Regions from separate parts of the Sporosarcina sp. P25 genome, predicted to be linked through region 2. Evidence: riboswitches for the same ligand, from Rfam matches in the RefSeq annotation. Region 2 holds a riboswitch; each other region holds the start of a gene.
The links. A riboswitch is a leader RNA that binds a small molecule or an ion and turns the genes downstream of it on or off. The one in region 2 is predicted to bind thiamine pyrophosphate.
Positions count from the first base shown of each region.

Region 1: linked by a shared signal. The riboswitch ahead of CSV70_RS07060 (thiamine phosphate synthase) and the one ahead of thiM (hydroxyethylthiazole kinase) in region 2 are both predicted to bind thiamine pyrophosphate.
Region 3: linked by a shared signal. The riboswitch ahead of CSV70_RS08290 (ECF transporter S component) and the one ahead of thiM (hydroxyethylthiazole kinase) in region 2 are both predicted to bind thiamine pyrophosphate.

Region 1 covers NZ_PDYV01000006.1:17,501-23,942, reverse strand. Annotated here, with positions in the region: gene CSV70_RS07085 (CAP domain-containing protein) at 215-1,342, shown strand; gene CSV70_RS07080 (hypothetical protein) at 1,441-1,890, shown strand; gene CSV70_RS07075 (DUF2653 family protein) at 1,875-2,165, shown strand; gene CSV70_RS07070 (superoxide dismutase family protein) at 2,383-2,991, opposite strand; gene CSV70_RS07065 (phosphoribosylaminoimidazolesuccinocarboxamide synthase) at 3,434-4,114, opposite strand; TPP riboswitch at 4,375-4,483, shown strand; gene CSV70_RS07060 (thiamine phosphate synthase) at 4,554-5,153, shown strand; gene thiS (sulfur carrier protein ThiS) at 5,137-5,343, shown strand; gene CSV70_RS07050 (thiazole synthase) at 5,340-6,113, shown strand; gene CSV70_RS07045 (ThiF family adenylyltransferase) at 6,110-6,442, shown strand, end outside.
Region 2 covers NZ_PDYV01000002.1:234,888-241,329, reverse strand. Annotated here, with positions in the region: gene CSV70_RS02930 (spore germination protein) at 1-1,394, opposite strand, end outside; gene CSV70_RS02925 (endospore germination permease) at 1,422-2,516, opposite strand; gene CSV70_RS02920 (DUF3238 domain-containing protein) at 2,628-3,824, opposite strand; TPP riboswitch at 4,017-4,119, shown strand; gene thiM (hydroxyethylthiazole kinase) at 4,182-4,952, shown strand; gene thiD (bifunctional hydroxymethylpyrimidine kinase/phosphomethylpyrimidine kinase) at 4,972-5,787, shown strand; gene thiE (thiamine phosphate synthase) at 5,787-6,442, shown strand, end outside.
Region 3 covers NZ_PDYV01000007.1:82,730-89,171, reverse strand. Annotated here, with positions in the region: gene CSV70_RS08310 (dicarboxylate/amino acid:cation symporter) at 1-873, opposite strand, end outside; gene CSV70_RS08305 (DUF6526 family protein) at 1,114-1,548, shown strand; gene CSV70_RS08300 (energy-coupling factor transporter transmembrane component T family protein) at 1,623-2,393, opposite strand; gene CSV70_RS08295 (ABC transporter ATP-binding protein) at 2,371-3,837, opposite strand; gene CSV70_RS08290 (ECF transporter S component) at 3,859-4,428, opposite strand; TPP riboswitch at 4,511-4,622, opposite strand; gene CSV70_RS08285 (exonuclease domain-containing protein) at 4,810-5,382, shown strand; gene CSV70_RS16340 (response regulator transcription factor) at 5,670-5,810, shown strand; gene CSV70_RS08280 (urease accessory protein UreH domain-containing protein) at 6,054-6,442, shown strand, end outside.

The sequences.
Region 1 (6,442 bases), on a different contig from region 2:
AATCAATATGACGACTGCAAATGCGACTATATAAAACCAGGAAGGTACACTGCTCACGCCACCGAACATGCCATCCACTCCTTCCAAACTTCCATTCTTTTTTTAGTATACCCTTTTTCCTGCTACTCTGTAGGAAAATTTTCAACATTTCATAGTTACCACTGTATTGCTGAGGGTGAAACAGAGTATAATATGATGGAGGAGTGGGTTTCTTATGATAAAACGCCTGTTTCAGTTACTCTTTCTCGCAGTACTACTCTACGCCTTCAAGCCTTTATGGGAAGGCCCGGTATCGGAATACGTGGACTTATCGTTTCTCGAACCGCTTGATGCCAAAGTAGAATCCGTGCTGAACGAGGAAGTAGTTGGATCTGCGCTTGACTATACAAAAGAATCGATTGTCAATTTTATTACATTCGTTTCCGATAAAGCTGTCGGAAGCAAGCCCCCAGATGAAGTGGCCCAACCTGTGCTCGATGCACCGGCAACAGGCATTATTTCCATCCACAATATCGAAATCGGCGCAACCGAAGCGCAAGTGAAGGAAAAGCTCGGTGAACCTATGCGAAAATCCGTCAATGAATATGGAACGGAATGGCTGACGTTCCATGACAATTATCAGAACTTCGTCATGTTGTCATACGATATCAAACGTCGCGTCAATGCGCTCTATACAAATGATCGCCTCATCGCTTCATCCATCGGCATCGAGTACGGTGTGCCGAAAGCGGAAATACGTGAAGGTCTCGGCGAACCGATCTCTGAAATACGTAAAGGGACAAACATCTATAAGTTGCAAAATGATGAAGGCATGGATATCTTTCATTCCGACGGTCTCTATATCTACGTCTTTTATGATCTGCATAAGGCGAATACGGTAACTGCAGTACAATTAATAGCCGATTCGCTAGAGCAAAAAAAGTCCGCGCTCTATGCCCCTCAAAACGATGCGATGCGTCAAGGCTTTGAGATGCAACTATTTGATTTGACGAATGCGGCAAGAGTTCGACATGGCCGCTCCATTTTAACATGGGACGAACTTGCATCCGAAACAGCCCGTCTGCATAGTACAGATATGGCAGTACAAGATTATTTCAGTCATGAAAACTTACAAGGCGAGTCCCCTTTCGACCGGATGAAAAAGCAAGGAGTAACGTTCGTCAGTGCGGGTGAAAATCTAGCTTACGGTCAATCAAGTAGTATTTTCGCACATGAAGGGCTCATGAATTCAAAAGGCCATAGAGAAAACATATTAATCCGTGACTACCAGTTCCTTGGGATCGGTGTAGACTTTAATGACAAAGAACAGCCATTTTATACAGAAAACTTCTTCGCCAAGTAAGGGAATTTCCTTTCATTACGATCAGTTATCCAGTAAAATAAAGAGAAGGGCTTTGGTAAATCCAAGACCTTCATTACAGCACTAAAGGAGATTTTCAATTGAAAAAATTTGCTGCATTTTTCCTCGCTGCGACATTGATTTTGTCGCCAATCGGGAACATCATCTTCCAAGATGAAATTACTGCCGAAGCACGTGGCTATAAGTCCGGTAAGAAGAGTTTCAGTACACCAAATCGTGTGCAACCGAATAAAGCAGAAAAGAAACAAGACACCAATCAAAGTAATGATAAAGCAACAGCAGGTAACACAGCGAAGAAGCCAGGCGGAATGGGTGGCGGCTTGATGAAAGGTCTATTCGTCGGTGGACTTGCAGGTCTATTATTCGGTAGCTTGTTTGCGAATATGGGTATGCTCGGCTCCATTATGGGCTTGATGATTAACGTGTTAGCGATTGTCTTCATCATTTACATGGTTCGCAAGATTTTCGCGATCTTCAAAGAGAAAGAGCGTAAACGCAATGAGGATATGAATCAATGGAACAACAGATAATCTACGAACAAGACGTAGTGAATGCGGTTTGTGTCTTAATTGCAAAAGAGTCACGTGCAATGCCAGACGACGTGGAAGTCGAACTTGCTTACGATGACGACACTGGGTTTTCAGCAGATGCAGAGCTTAACGGCAAAATGCATCACTTGGACACTTCCCGTCTCGTCGAAGCGCTTCGCCTTTGGATTGAGCAGTATCTCGATCAAGATCCGATGGCAGCAGGCATTCAGCTAAAGCTGGATGATGAAGAAGGGATTATCGCGATCGTTCGATAATCAACAGGACGCCCCTTTCCGGGAGGGCGTTCTTTTTTTCGTCTGTGGGAATGAAGAGACCGTTAGAAAGAAGGATGGTGATATGCATTCTTCCATTTTATCATTAGGATCGAAACCCCTTGTAAATACAGATTATCCAGTTCTTATATATTTCGATTAAGACTTCGTCCACGCGAAAAAAGGATGCCCCACACCTCGGGACATCCTGCCTTACCTCTTACTTCATATTCTCAGATGTAATCTCTGCACAAGCAAATGGTGTTCCTGAATTGCCTGCTGGATCGGTAATGTTATCATCTGCGCCTTCATGGATAATCAATGCACTTCCATCTTCATCCATTAACGAATTTTCTTTTCCAGACTCAAGCGTAACTGCATCTGTCGTCACAGTAACTTTTGCGTTACCTTCTTCATCCGCCACAAGATTCTCCAAATCTCCTGCGTGGTGTCCTTCTGGATTCTCTAATCCATGCTTTTTATCTGTTGGGTTGAAATGACCGCCAGCAGACTCTTTAAAGTCCGGTGCAGTACAGACGCCCGTTTCATGGAAGTGCATACCGTGTTCTCCTGGCTCAAGGCCGGATACATCGATATCCATTGCTACTCCAGATGGCCCTTGCGTTAGCGTTACAGAACCAATTTCTTCTCCATCCACATTTATAACCGGTGCCATCACTTCAGGCTCCACTGTCTCCTCTTCTACAACTGGATCACCCGTGCCGTTCACCGGTTCTTTTTCTTTTTCATTTCCTTCATCCGTAGCGCCCCCGCAAGCTGCCATCAATAACGCTGAGCTCAATGCAATACTTGGTAATTTCCACATCATTAAATTCCTCCTTGTATAAGTTATGTAATTCATTGTTCATTACTGATTGGATAATGAACTCATAGTGTGTAGTGTACCCCATTTCTCAAAATTCTAACATGTATCTATCATTTTAAGAGCGGATTGCGGACTGGATAGAGCGGTTACCCTGTGACATTGAGCGTTTACCGCTGGACTTTGAGCGCTTTACGCCCGACATAGAGCGTTTACACAGACACATTGAGCGCTTAACGACAAACATAGAGCGCAACCGCATCCCCCTTCCAACAAATAAATGAAAGCCGCAGACAGATTAAAGTTTCGCTGATAGAAAAGGCCCTTTCATTAGCTAGAATTCACTACCGCACACTGGTGATAAAGCAAACTATGTATCGCCACACACACTGGTTGCTAGTATAGGAAATATAAAAAACCGGAAACATTTTTCGTTTCCGGTCAAATTTTATGAGAATAATATCTTTTCTAATTCCATTGGTTCAATATATGTATCGCCTCGATAAACGCGCATATTGCCTCCTGAAATTTCATCGATCAACATGATGTTGCGCTCAGGATCGCGACCGAATTCCAATTTGATATCATATAGTTCTAAACCTTTTTCCGCCATCTCTTTTCGTACTACTTCAGAAATTTGCTTTGTTAATTCTTTAAGTGTCGCATATTCTTCATGCGTTAAAATGTGAAGTTGTGCCAAAGCATCTTCCGAAATAGGTGGATCTTGACGTTCATCGTCTTTCAGCGTCACTTCCACGTAAGCATCCAGTACTTGTCCTTCTTCAGCGTATGCACCGAATCTGCGCAAGAAACTTCCGACCGCACGGTATCGACAAATCACTTCTAATCCTTTACCAAAGACCGTAGCAGGCTTCACCGTCATCGTCACTTCATCCAGATCGGCATCGATGTAATGTGTCGGTACGTTTTGCTCCTCCAATTTCTCGAAAAAGTATTTCGTCATGCGAAGTCCAGACTTCCCGGCACCTTCAATCGTCAGGCCTACTGTGTTGGCACCTGGATCAAATACACCATCTTCCCCTGTTACATCATCCTTGAATTTCAATAGCACGTGGCCATCTTCCAAGCGGTAGACGTCTTTCGTTTTACCAGAATAGGTTAATTTCATCCGTACGATTCTCCTCTATTCATAAATGTGTACTACCTATTCAGTATAAAGCACTTTGACGAGAAGAAAAAGTATTGTTTGACAAAAGTTGATGGACGTCCAGGTCATTTTCACAAAATAATCTTATACGTAGGATAATTAATACAAGTGAATTGAGGTAAATGAATAAAATAGTTTGACGCAATCATCTTCTAATTTTTATGAAGAAACTCTTTTCATTCTCTCACACACATGATACGCTAGTTCTGAAAATGAAATATTTTGACCATTAGGGGAATCCTTTACAAGGACTGAGAAAAGAGTGTGGCTCTGAAACCCTTATTACCTGAACAGGTTAGCACCTGCGGAGGGAAGTGGCGAGTCGTTCCGTATGTATTTCTGTCGACACATCCACCACTTTCCGATTCGGGAAGTGGTTTTTTCTATTGGAGGGGCATGAATGAAATTACTTGGCGTGACCGATGACCGTCTTTCGCTTGATGAACTAACACTTCACTTGCAACAGACAATACCGTTTCTGGATGCTATGATCTTGCGTGAAAAGTCCAAGACAGATGAACAACTGATAGATGTGATTTCACGTCTTGCGAATAGTGGATTCCCACTTGAAAAGCTCATTATACATGCCAGACCTTACGTAGCCAGCAAGCTAAACCTTTCGAACGTGCAGTTGCCGGGCTATGGCATGAGTGTACGGGATGCACGTCGGAAGTTTCCCGAGCTAACATTCGGCTGCTCGATTCATTCAATAGAAGAGGCAAAAAAAGCTACGACAGAAGGAGCAGATTGGCTCTTATACGGGCATGTTTTCGAAACAAAATCAAAACCCGGCCTACCAGCACGCGGTACCGACGAATTGTTTTCTATTGCGAAGTATAGTTCGATTCCCGTATATGCAATCGGCGGAATTCAGCCACATCATTTGCCTGATTTGCAGCGAAACAACGTAGCAGGCGCGGCTGTATTATCCCCTATGCGGTCACTAAACGTTTTACAGAGTTATAGAAAAGGAGAGGCGTTTAATGGAGAAAATGATTGACTTGAACGGAAAGTCGTATTCAGTCGTTCCGGAAGTAAGGACGATTCAGCAGTTACTTGAGCATTTAGGACTTGGTGATCGTATTTTGATTGTGGAGAAAAACAAAGAAATTTTGCAAAAAGAGTACTACGATGCACCGATTATGGATCGAGACCAAATTGAAATCATTCATTTTGTAGGAGGCGGATGAAGATGTTAAAAATTGCAGATAAAGAATTCTCTTCACGTTTATTATTAGGTACAGGGAAATACCCTTCATTTGATATACAAAAGCAGGCAGTCGCAGAATCAGAAGCAGACATCCTCACATTCGCGGTACGGCGCATGGATATTTTTGAAGCATCGCAGCCTAATTTTCTAGAGCAATTGGATTTAACTCGCTATACATTGCTTCCAAATACTGCAGGTGCAAGCACAGCAGAAGAAGCCGTACATATCGCGCGTCTCGCAAAAGCATCCGGACTTTGTGACATGGTAAAGGTTGAAATCATTGGGTGCAGCCGTTCATTGCTGCCAGACCCTGTAGAAACATTACGTGCTTCTGAAACGCTATTAGAGGAAGGCTTTATTGTATTGCCTTATACGTCAGACGATGTAGTACTCGCAAAAAGACTATGCGAATTAGGCGTTCATGCCATCATGCCGGGCGCTGCGCCAATCGGTTCAGGCAGAGGCATTCTGAACCCGCTGAATCTGTCATTCATCATTGAGCAGTCCAATGTCCCCGTGATCATCGATGCAGGCGTTGGCTCACCAAAAGACGCAGCATTCGCGATGGAGCTCGGAGCAGACGGTGTCTTGTTAAATACAGCAGTGTCAGAAGCGGCAAATCCTGTCATGATGGCAGCCGCAATGAAGATGGCGATTGAAGCGGGACGTCTCGGTTATAAGGCAGGACGTATGCCAGTACGTGACTATGGTGTAGCTAGCAGTCCCACTGAAGGACTTGTGACAAATTGATTGGTAAATATTCTCGGCAAGAGCTGTTTACACCGATCGGACTGGTTGGGCAACAGCGTATTCGTGAAGCAAAAGTTTTCGTCTTAGGAGCGGGTGCACTCGGTTCTTCTGGAGCGGAGATGCTAGTCCGGGCAGGTGTCGGTGAACTGACGATTGTCGATCGCGATATTTTGGAATGGACCAATCTCCATAGACAGCAATTATACACGGAACAGGATGTCATCGATCAATTGCCAAAAGCAATTGCAGCGGAAAGCCGATTGCGCGCTATCAACAGCGATGTGAAAGTGCGTGGGATTGTGGCGGATGTGACGCCAGAAAACATCCTC
Region 2 (6,442 bases):
TTATATTGTTTGGGATATAAACGCAAAAGCGACTTCTGTATGGTCTCCCAGCTTAAATCCGTCGCAATATTCATGTAAGGCACCCCGAATGTTCGAATACTAGCTAAGTATAGAACGGTAAAATAGAGCGCCATAAGGAATCCAAACAGTCCAAAAAAGGATGTTAAGATAATGAAAAATATACGTAGTATACTCACGGATCCCACCAACGATTGGTTAACCAACGTAAATGTCGAAATCGTTGAAGCCGCTATAACGACAATCATAGCGGGACTTGTAATTCCTGCCCGAATGGCGGCATCTCCAATAATTAACCCACCCACAACGCCAATCGTTCCTCCAAGTGCAATTGGAAGACGTAAGCCTGCCTCACGAAATAATTCAAACATGAGTAGCATGAGTAGCATTTCAAGTGTTGTAGGCAACGGCAGTCCCGTATTAGCTTTCACGACTGTCGCTAATAATAGAAGGGGCAATTGATCTTGATGAAATGTTGTTAATGCGAGCCAAAGTGCCGGTAAAGTTATACCTATCGACAAACCAAAAATACGCAATATTCGTTCCAACGAACTATAAATAGCTATATTCTCATTATCATCACTTGTTTTAACAAGTAAAAACAGGTTTATGGGCAAAATTACAGCATAGGCCGCCCCATCAACAAAAATGAGAAATCTACCTCTTGCTAGTGATTGAATCGCATTATCGGGTCGACCTGTATAGTTAGTTCTTGGGAAGAGTACGCCCTTAATATCCATACTCTCCATCAGTAAGTCCGGGCTGAATACGATATCCATATCAACTTTTTTTATCTGATTTTTTATACTATTTAACGTCTCTTTACTAGCGATATCGTCAAAATATAGAAGAGCTACTGTCGTTTTAGTTCGCTTCCCCAATTCAAATTTTTCCACACTCAATGAACTCGTTGGTAAACGCTTCCGGATTAGCGCGATATTGACCGAAACATCTTCAATAAAATTATCCCTAGGCCCTTTAACCGGTGCTTCTAATTTTGTCTCTTCGGGATTTCGGTTTGGTTTTTTTGCAATATTACTTGAAAAGAGAAGACCAAACTCCTCAAAATATAGAAGCAAATTTCCGGTGTATACGAGTGTACCCGCTTCATTTATGTCTTCCACTCTTTTTAAATCCGGTATGTGTAATTGTGCTACAATGGCTTCTTCTGTCGTTACATCCTTCAAATGATTCATCATAAGCTGAACACGTTGAACAATGACTTCATTCAGCAATTGCTGATCGATCATGGCATTACATGTAATGAATACTACTGGACGTTCATTGAACGTGTACGATTGAAACTGAACATCCGCGGACTTTAGAAACAATTGTTTCATGGAATTTATATCTATTTCCTTTTCATCCGACTTCATGGTTCTTCACCATTTTCTGTATAGATTTTATGTTCTGACTTTTCTAGATGGTTTTCTTGAAATCAAAGCAATAACGACTAAAAAGAAAGATAGAAAGAGCATGAAGAATAAAGTGATGATCAATACATAATCTCCTTTAATGGTATGAAAAAGACGATCATCCAAAAGAGATAACGACAACGTCATAAAGAAAAAAGCGGGGGCAAGTATTTTCCAAATACGCTGTTTGTCTCCTGTCATATTTAACAAGTCCGCTGCTATGAATAAAAGAAGCCCCACTCTTATGAATGCACCTGACAACCATTGATAAATTGAAGCAAAATCAAAATGCTCGATAAACCGCCCAACCGATCCCAGTCCCCATTCTTCATAGGCGGGAAATCTTTGTTTTATCGCTTCGGTTGGACCAAACTCCGTTATGGCTCCAATGGTAGGACCCATGGTCAAACCCATTAAAATGAAAAGCATAATAGCGAAATGATACCACCGCATCCGATCTTTGACTTGTTGTTGTATGAACAAGAACAACAAAATCTCGACAAATCCGGATGCTGCAAACATCGCGGTAGTGAGTACAGGTTGAAATCCATGTTCCAAAAAAGGTTGAAGCAACTCATAATTTTTCACTTGCATATTCGTAAATGCAATAAAAAAACCTAAAATAACGATCCAAAATAAAATAAGTACATTAACCATCGCAATCGTTTGTAAGTTTGTGGTGACAAGTAGGATACATAAAATGGTGTAAACGATTACCAACGGCAGCATAGGCGTTTCTGGCAGAAAAGTTGACACCATCCAAAATAATGTCTCACCCATTGTAAATGCGGCCATAATAATTAAAAAGAAAGCCGTTACATACCGGAATATGGCTGTAGCGACTTTCCCGATGTTCGTCTCCAACCACTTTGTTAACGGTTGTTGATTTGATTTTTTATGGATGTAAAGTACGAGAAAAAGCCAAGGAAAGATTGCAATAGTTGCAACTAGAATAGATATCCATCCATCCCTTCCCGCCCCTTTCACCAATGACGGGATAATAGTCACATGATTTTTCAAACCAATTATTGTCATCGACAGGAAAATAACATGCAAGACACTTATAGAACCGGTTTTTTTCATACGAAAACCCTCTAACGTTTTTATATCATTTAGCTTTGACAATAATAGATAAAATTATACTTACTAGACGATAGAATAGAGGGGATGGATAATACTATTTTCTCAACTGCATTAATTACATGTGGTATAACGCCAATAATTATCTCCCAGCACACCTGACAAATACGCTAATCCTTCACTTTCAGTACGATGGACGGAACGCCAGTCCTCTCCGTCAAGCGCTAAATAAATTTCATGATGAGGTGCATCATTATGATAGCCAACCAGGTCAATGTTCCCTTCCTGATCCACATGAGCTTTCACTTCATAATGAATTGGCGGTGAAGTGGTTAATGGATTGCCTACGTCATGATTGATTGTAAAATGAACTTCTGTCGATTTCCCTTCCAACCGATCAATGTCTATACCATCTACAGACGCATGGTCATGACGCTTATACCGTTTCATCGTATTCAAGCCGATTGACGGTCCCGTGGCTTTCGTAAATTGCAATGTACTGTCTCCCCCGATAAACTCTCCTTCTATATCCACACGGGTACGGAAGCTTTTCCCTTCTGGATTAAAGTCCCGATCATCTCCTGTAAAGTATGGTATCGGTGAAAAGAGATTCGGATTCTTTATAATATCTTCCTTTAAAAATGTCGTATAACGGAACTTCCACTGTTCCACTTCTTTTGTCTTTTTCCTGTCAGCTACCGGTTTTAGTAATTGATTCCGCTGCTTTACCCGTACAGAAAAAGTGTAGATTTCTTCTGTCGGTTTATTCTCAAGATTTCGAGGCATAATCACTTCATACACTTTTGATGCGATCGATTTACTGACATTCATTTTCTGATTGCTGTCAATCAATGGACGCGTTGCCGCGACACTATATACTACCGACTCAGAAAGACTTGTCTCACGATCAATAAAACGATTATCAGTAATTGTCTCGATGTATTGTCCGTTGCGGTAAATATCAAACTTCTCTACGTCCTTAATCCACTCCCATGACAGTGCAATTTGTGATGGGGCGACAATCGTTGTAATGACTAAGCGTTGTAAAGGATGTTCATCTTCCTGTACTTCTGTTAGGGCGGACGTCTGGATAACAATCACATCTTGAACCCGTCCTTCCTCTACTCGTTCCACTGTATATTGAAAAGGATGTGACGGGTCTAATTCACCATCCGTAAACTTTGGAGCCGTTCCTTCATATACTTGCCTGTCATTTTTATAAACACGATAATAACCACCTGTGTCACTCCATGTGAATGATATATCATCCAATGAATGAACCATCTGTTGAATTTCAAATAATTTCTCCATTTGCGATCTGCTCCCTTTTATCTATTTCATCTGAAACAGTTATACGCCTTCAGATAATTATGTAACATTCAGCATATCGTTATACCTCTTTGTCTATTCGGAATCGCTCATTTCCAAATACTTAGACCTTCTAATCCCAGTATTATTTCAACCTTTTTCATGTATATGATATAATTAGCCTGTCTGATACATAGCCACCACTAGGGGCGCCTTCTTTTCGGCTGAGATGCGATTACGCAAACCCTTTGAACCTGATCTAGCACATACTAGCGGAGGGAAGTGGGTAGTTTTCATACCCAATTGCCCATCTATGCATGGGTTTTTTGTATATATACCTTTAAAGGGAGGAAAAGAAACATGCAGCTTATTCAAGAACTTCGTCAAAGGCAACCGCTCGTTCATTGCATTACAAATTTTGTAGTCGCGAATTTCCAAGCAAATGGTTTACTTGCAATAGGCGCTTCTCCCGTTATGGCGGATGCAGTAGAAGAAGCAGAAGATATCGCTAGAATTGCCTCTTGCAGCATTTTAAATATTGGCACATTGAAGCAACAAACAGTAGATGCAATGATTTTGGCAGGAAACAGTGCCCGCGCAGTAGGAAAACCCGTCGTACTAGACCCTGTGGGTGCAGGCGCCACAGCTTTTCGTAAAGCTAGCGTCCTGAAAGTACTGAACGAAGTAGACGTCACACTGATCCGTTGTAATGCAGGGGAACTTGCTGCAATTGCAGATGTTCCATGGGCCGCCAAGGGTGTTGACGCAGGTGAAGGTTCTGCCGACATCAAAAGTATAGCGACAATGACTGCTCGCAAGTATAACTGTCTGGTTGCAGTATCAGGCGAAGTGGATATTGTCACGGATGGTGATTCCACATTATCCATTACAGGCGGTCACCCCATGATGACTACCATTACAGGTACGGGGTGTTTACTTAGTTCTATCACGGGTGCTTTTCTCTCTGTAGGAATGGAGCATCCCTTGGAAGCCGTAGCAGATGCACTTTCATTTTATAAACGGGCTGGTGAACAGACAGCAAAAATTTCACGTGGTCCTGGCGACTTTGCTGTGAACTTCATAAATACATTACATACATTGGATAGAGAATCGAAAACATTTTCAACCTAATAGACAGGAGGTTTTTCAATTGACAGTACAAGTAGCATTGACCATTGCCGGTTCGGATAGCGGAGGTGGCGCAGGAATTCAAGCCGACTTAAAAACGTTCCAGGAACTAGGTGTATTTGGCACTTCTGCTATAACCGCGGTGACTGCTCAGAACACACACGGTGTTCACGGTGTTTATCCAATACAAACAGAAGGAGTAATAGCACAAATACGTGCAGTACTTGATGATTTTGATGTAAAAGCATGTAAAACCGGGATGCTGTTTTCTGCAGAAATTATTACTGAAGTAGCTACGCTATTAAAAGAATACCCTTCGTTTCCATTAGTCATTGACCCTGTCATGATTGCAAAGGGAGGACAAACTTTATTGCAACAACAGGCGATTCAAGCATTAAAAGAGCATTTGTTGCCACTGGCTACCATTGTGACTCCGAATATTCCTGAAGCGGAAGTACTGACCGGAATGAAAATACGAACAGATGAAGACATTCAGCAAGCCGCAGCTGCTTTTATCCAAATGGGAGCGAAAGCCGTCGTTATGAAAGGCGGCCACCGTAATGATGTGTTGGACGCAAAGGATTATTACGCGGACGAAGAAGGTCAGTCATTCACTGTAACTACACCTTGGATCCAAACTAAAGACACACATGGAACCGGATGCACATTTGCAGCGGCGTTGACAAGTTTTCTAGCTAAAGGCTATTCCTTGACGGATGCAGTTGCCGAAGCGAAGCAATTCATACAAGCCGCGATTGAAAATGGCTTGAAGATCGGTTCAGGCCATGGACCGACAAATCATTGGGCATATGGTGATCTAAAAAAGGAGATACACTGATGTCAAATATAGGATTGAAGAAAGCATTAGGTTTATATTTTGTAATGGGCACACCAAACTCAGGGAATCAAGATCCATTAGCAATAGTGGAAGCAGCTCTTCGCGGGGGTGTCACATGTTTTCAGTTGCGTGAAAAAGGATTACATGCCCTCGAAGGCGAAGCTTTGCTCGGGTTTGCCAGAAAGTGTCAGGCGCTATGCAGATTGTATCGCGTTCCTTTCATCATCAATGACGATGTGGATCTTGCATTGGCAATTAATGCGGACGGGGTTCATGTAGGACAAGATGATGAACGGGCAGACAGCGTGCGTCAGCGAATTGGTCCGGATAAATGGCTTGGGGTTTCGACTCACAATGCACAAGAAGTACAAATTGCACAATCCATTGGCGCGGATTATGTAGGACTGGGTCCGATCTATCCGACGTCAACCAAACTTGATGCTTCGGCAGTTGTCGGTACCACTTTAGTAGAAGAAATTCATACTACTTTCCCTGATATGCCGATAGTCGCTATAGGCGGAATTACGCTGGCTACAACCAGCTCTATTATCCAAGCCGGAGCAGATGGTGTAGCCGTTGTTTCTGCGATCGCATCGGCTAAAGATCCACTGTATGCAGCAAGTGATTTAGCAAGAACAATATACTCCTTGTTGGA
Region 3 (6,442 bases), on a different contig from region 2:
AAAACCTGCAATCTCTTCTTTCATTTTAAATTCTTTTTTGCTATTTTCCATGGCGACCGGCAATGCTGCATTAGAGCTAGCCGTACCGAATGCGATACCGAATGTCGGCTGGAAGCTTTTCCAGAAGTGCTTTGGAGACACATGTAGGAAGCTTAGAATAACAAAGTACGCGATAGCCATCAGTGTCAAAGCTAAGATTAATCCTAAAATATAAACAAATAATTTTTGCACAATATCAAGACCTTGTGTGGCAATTACAGAACTGATTAAGGCGAAAACACCTATTGGAGACAATTTCAAAACAAGCATCGTAATCTTTTCTACGATAGTGTGCACGCTTTCTACGAATGAAAGAAATGGTTTTGCTTGACTGCCAGCCATACGAATTCCGATGACAACAATAATTGCCGTGAAGATAATCTGCAACAAATTCCCTGTGGCGAACGCTTCGAATGGATTGGTAGGAACTATCGAAATCAACCATTCAAGAATACCTTGTCCTTCCTTTGCCTCTCCTGCTGCCACTTCCCCTAAGCCATCTACTATATTCCCGGGTTTCAATACTGAAGCGGTGATATAACCAATGACAAGCGCGAGTATGCTAGTGCTGATGTAAAGGAACAATAGCTTCCCTGTTAACCGTCCAACTTTTTCAGAGTGATCTATACTAGAGAAACCTACAATTAATGATGTAAACACAATGGGTACTACTACGAACTGGATTAAGCTCAAGAAAATTTTACCGATTGGAGAAAGTACGTATTCATTCAATTGCGGTACTGCTTGCGGGAGGAAGATATTTAGAATAATCCCAAAAATAATACCTAACACGAGACCGACTGTGATTTTTGTTGAAAGTTTAATAGAAAACAACTCCTTAAATCCTTATTGATATAGTAGGTTTAATATAATGAAATATATATGTTTTGTCAATACTAATAATTCTAACTATTGCAAGAGTGTATAGTAGTCGCTAATTTTATTGAGTCTTGTTCAATAAGATCAAATGGTATTATGATGAATTGAAACAACTATCTTAAGAAAGAGCAATTATGTATACAACTAATATTAAATCATATAAGATACCCCTATAGGTATGTAAGGGGGGACGAGATGAAAGAACAATCGTATGAAAATCATACACGGGTAACACCTTTGCAACACTATATTTGGTTACCATTAAGCGTTCTATTGCTTTTGACAACAGCGATCTATGGAATTTATCAATTTGTAAAGCATGGGTTTTCAATGCAGATTTTACTATTATTCGCTGTCATCGTTCTTGCTATTATTCCAGGGATGCTCGCACGGATTTATGCGTTGTCTTTGCAAGATCGATTAATCATCACAGAGGAGCAGCTTCGTTACTTTATGTTGACGGGTAACCGTTTAGCTGCACAATTGACGAAATCACAATGGATTGCATTACGATTTGCTTCAGATGAAGAGTACGTGGAACTTGCGAATCGGGCAGTAGTGGAAGATCTGTCACCAGATGAAATTAAGAAATCTATAAAGTCATGGAGAGCAGATCATCAGCGTGTGTAATGAAAATAGAGAACACAGGATCTGAACTAGATCTGTGTTCTCTTTTAAGTTGGTTACATATTATATATCGCTAATTATCGATATATTGATAGCAAAAAGGCTGAAGATAAACTACATATCATGACAAGTAAAAATACCATATCTATCCCAGTATACCGTGTAGGATAATAATATGTCCTTGCAGCACCCATCTGATACTGTTTCGCTTCCATCGCAACTGCAATGCGTTGCGCGCGCCGTATACTTTGGGCAAATAGCGGAACTGTATAGGACTGCAATCGTTCATAGAAACCTCTAAATCCTTTTGAAAACTGGATATTTCGTACTTTTAAAGCATTCCTACGAATTTGTAGCTCTTCAGTTACAGCAGGAATTAAACGAAAAGCTGCAATAAAGCTATAGGCATATTTGGACGGCAGACGAAACTGTTGCATCATAGCATAAAAGAATAGTACAGGTTGGATAGTTAAGATAAACGTAAAGCCAACGAAGCCGAATGAAAGTGACTTACTTCCGAGCAAAAGCGCGTGTTGAATACTCTCTTCAGAAATCTTGAATAGCCCCCATTGCCAAATTACCGCTTCACCCTTACCGAACAACAACATGGTCAACCCAGTGGATAGGAATGAAATAGCTAACGGAATGGAAAGCAATGAAAGTTTCTTCAGCGAATAACCGCTAAATACATAAAATAATATTCCATATAAAATAGCTTGTGAGATAGCAAAAGATAAACTTTGATTTACGAGCGTAATAATCAAGAACGCAAAAAATACGATAAATTTTAACGCAGGATTGACTCGGAATAACCAGGTTTCGCGTTTAGGTGTGAACCAATTGAACACTCTTCGCACCTCCTACTCCATTAGCCGTATGCACAACACCATCAACTACAGTCCAAACAGCAGTAGCGAAGTTTTCTACTATTTCTGTATCATGCGTAACCATCAAAATTGTCATGCCTTCAGTGCGCAATTGTTCCAGCTTTTCAAGAATGGCGAAGGTGTTTCGTGCATCCTGCCCGAAAGTAGGCTCATCCAGTAACAAAATGTCTGTACTAGGAGTAAGAGCAGTTGCGACACTCAAACGACGCTTTTGACCCGTAGATAGCTGGTAAGGATGGCGCGAAACAGAATCAGGTAAGTTAAATAAACACATCAATTCTTTCGCATAAACGTCTGCATCATCTTTTGGCATGCCGTGTAAAGATACGGTTAACTCTTCCGTAATCGAGTTCGTCACAAATTGTAGTTCGGGATTTTGAAAGACGAGCGACAGACCTTGCGGGAGTTGCCGTTTCTTCTTTTTCCACGCAATGGGTACACCGTTCACTTCATAGATACCGCTAGTCCGAAGTAATTGCATGAGAGATAAAAGTAATGTACTTTTACCAGAACCATTTTCGCCAACAATCGTAATCCAGTCACCGGCCTGTACAGTCGCATGTTTGGCAGAAATCTTTTCCATTTGACCACGATAGCCGTGAAAGTCCTGGATTTGAATTTTCTTTTGTGATGAAACGGCTTGACGATTTATCATCATTAATTGAAACGCATCAGATGTTTTATATTCTTCCCATACCCCTGGGTACCAAATACCATATCGTTTCAGTTGTTCTTGAAAGTTTGCAAAAATATATGCTGGTGAACCATCTGCGATTATGACGCCATGATCATTAAACAACACAACACGATCTACCCAGTCAGCAATCAAATTGATTTTATGCTCCACAATGATCACAGTTTTATCAGCGGTTGCCTCTTTAATAGAAGACCAAATCTGTTGCGTGCCTTCCGGATCCAATAATGCAGAGGGTTCATCCAGAAATAGCACGTCAGGTTCTAATAATAAAACAGAAGCCAATGCTAACCGTTGTTTCATACCTTGAGACATTTCATTGATGGGCGTGTGGACATCTTTCAAATGCAAGTCCACACGCTTTAACACTTCTTCAATAAGAAGTGCCATTTCTTCACGCGGAACTTGAAGATTCTCTAAAACGAATGCAAGTTCTTCATCTACATAGGTCATACAGAATTGTGTGTCTGGGTCTTGGAAAACGAACCCCCATGAGTCAGGTAACTGAATGTCTGTTGCTTTCATTGGCAGTTCGATGGAGCTTGGTATAATGCCGCTCAGTACTTGGAGTAAAGTGGATTTCCCACAACCACTAGGACCAAGCATGAGAACTTTTTCGCCAGACTGAACAGAGAAGGAGAAGTCTTTAAAGACCAAAGCATCTTCTCCTGGAAACTTCAGTCGTAAATCTGTAACGCTGATGTTATTCATAGTTGGATCATACCTCCGCTTTTACTGATCAAGCATCGTATATTCTTTCTTATCAACAGGTCGAATGAGCGACGTCACACCTGTTGCTTCTAGCGCCCTTACAATGAGCACAGCAAAAATACCCGTGAAGATGAATGCGCTGATTGCACGTAATCCGTATTTTACAATGAGTGCCCATGTTTCGAGTGCTGCGTAACCATAAACCAAGTCAAGTCCGAAACTTGCAAGACATGACGTGATTCCTGCTAATCCAGCAATTAAAATAGAATAGCGTTTATAACGGAATGCAGCGAACAATAATTCCGCAGCAAGACCCTGTGCGAGTCCATACATCAATACTTCAATACCATGACCAGCAAACGCAGATAAGGAAGCCCCTGCAATACTTGCGATGAGTGCAGTACCTGGTTTTCGTAATAATAAAAAGGCGAACGGCCCGACCATGAACCACATACCGTAAAGCAGTTGACGCGCGACAGGCATGATCGGTTTGACGACAGTGTATAAATCATCCCAAAACTTCATCAGCACGCCAAACACAACGCCAATCATGATGGTAATCAATAAATCGGTGAACTTTAACTTTTTCAAACTCTTCCACTCCTTGTTATTTTTTCATACAAAAAAGCCGTCTGAAGAGCAGACGGCCGAGGAAGGAAAGAGATTCCTGTATAATTCCATCGATCACGCTCTCTACGCTGGCATTACCCAGATCAGATTAACGGTCAGCAGTGGATTCATCTGCTATCTCAGCCTGATTCTCTCAAGCACCCGGACGGACAATCATGTAAGCAATCCTAGTATACAGCACGTTGAATTGTGTGGCAACTTATGAAATGACTACATGTTCAATAAAATGCTTGCAGTTTAAATTGAACATATTGTACTGAAATCCTGATATACTAATAGGATAGAAATGTTCATAATTATATTCTCGATATAATGGAAATAGAGTGTAAAAGGAGTTTTCACATGACAAAACATATAGCGTTTATTGACGTGGAGACGACAGGTATGAGTGCCGAGGCGAGTGAAGTGATCGAGTTAGGCGTTATGCTGGGAGAGTATGAAAATAACCGTATTGTTCGGGTCGCTGATGAGTATTGCGAGTTTCAAGAACCGTTCTATTCCATTTCTCCGACGATTACGAATCTCACGGGCATTACCGATCAGATGGTAAGAGGGAAGTCGCTTGATATGGATAGAATTCTAAAAATACTTGATCAAGCAGACGGTATAGTAGCACATAACGCATCATTTGATAGGGGGTTCGTCAGCCGGCTATTACCTGAAACGCTCGATATGGACTGGTATTGCTCCGTCAGACAAATCAAATGGAAAAATTACGGCTTTGAAAACGGTAAACTGCAACAATTGCTGAGAGCGCACCGAATTCAAGTGCATAATGCCCACAGAGCACTTGACGATGCAAAAAACCTAGCACTCTTACTGAACTCGTCCAATCCGAATCTGACGGATGATACATTCATCTCCTATTTGATGAATAAAGCACCGATGAAGAAACCAGCCAAATCAAGATTTTAATAGTAGCGAATGATGTCCGGGAATACTTCACCGGGCATCTTTTTTGTATGGTTTAAGGTTTAAATCATAGGAAAGTGAATCTTATAACAAAATCAAAGTATAGAGTGATGACACAAAGACGTCATGGAAGTATGCTGAATTCTTGTGTATAAACCAATCTGCACATCTTTTTCATAATCTTTTTCTATACTTAAAATATAGATGGCTAGGAAGTTTATCTTGAAATACGCAGATTTTCAAATATACCGACGATCATGCTAGAAGCAAGAACAGATAAGACAAATTGAATGAAGGGTCTAGACAAAAGTGCAGATGACTATATTGTAAAACCATTTGATGCACGGGAACTTATAGCGAAAGTAAACGCTATTTTGCGACGATCTGAGAAACTGGAAGAGGACTTGGATCATCCTGACTGTGGTGAGTAAATAGTGCTCCATATTCGTTGCACTATAAGGATAAGAGTACACAACTGTCATAGAAAGGGTTTTACATTATTGAGACGCCCATTACTCAATCCAAGAGACCGTTGACGAGAGATCAATTGATGCATGCCGCCTAGTATCATAATAGGTATCTCGATATTCGAACTGTCGACTATCCATACAAAATTTAAGGGATAAATAAAAAGATTTCCTAATGATGAACTTATAAAGGTGGTGCTATCTATCATGTACAATATATTGTCAAGTGTAAGTCAGCTCATCATGGAACCTGTAGATATCTTACTTCAATCATTTGAAAATAGTCCAATCATTGTCGCATTACTCCTTGGTTTATTAGGAGCTGTAGCGCCTTGTCAGTTGACGGGGAATATGAGTGCTATTACTTTGTTTGGTAATCGTTCTATCCAATTAAAACAAAATGTAAGTGAAGTGATTTCATTTATAGTAGGTAAAGTGGTTGTTTTTAGCGGACTTGGTTTGCTTGTTTGGTTTTTGGGAGAGACATTCCAAAATACTTTAATTGAGTATTTTGCTTTATTTCGTAAAATAATAGGTCCACTCATTATAGCTACTGGACTCGTCCTGCTAGGAATTATGAAGCTAAAGTTTCTAAC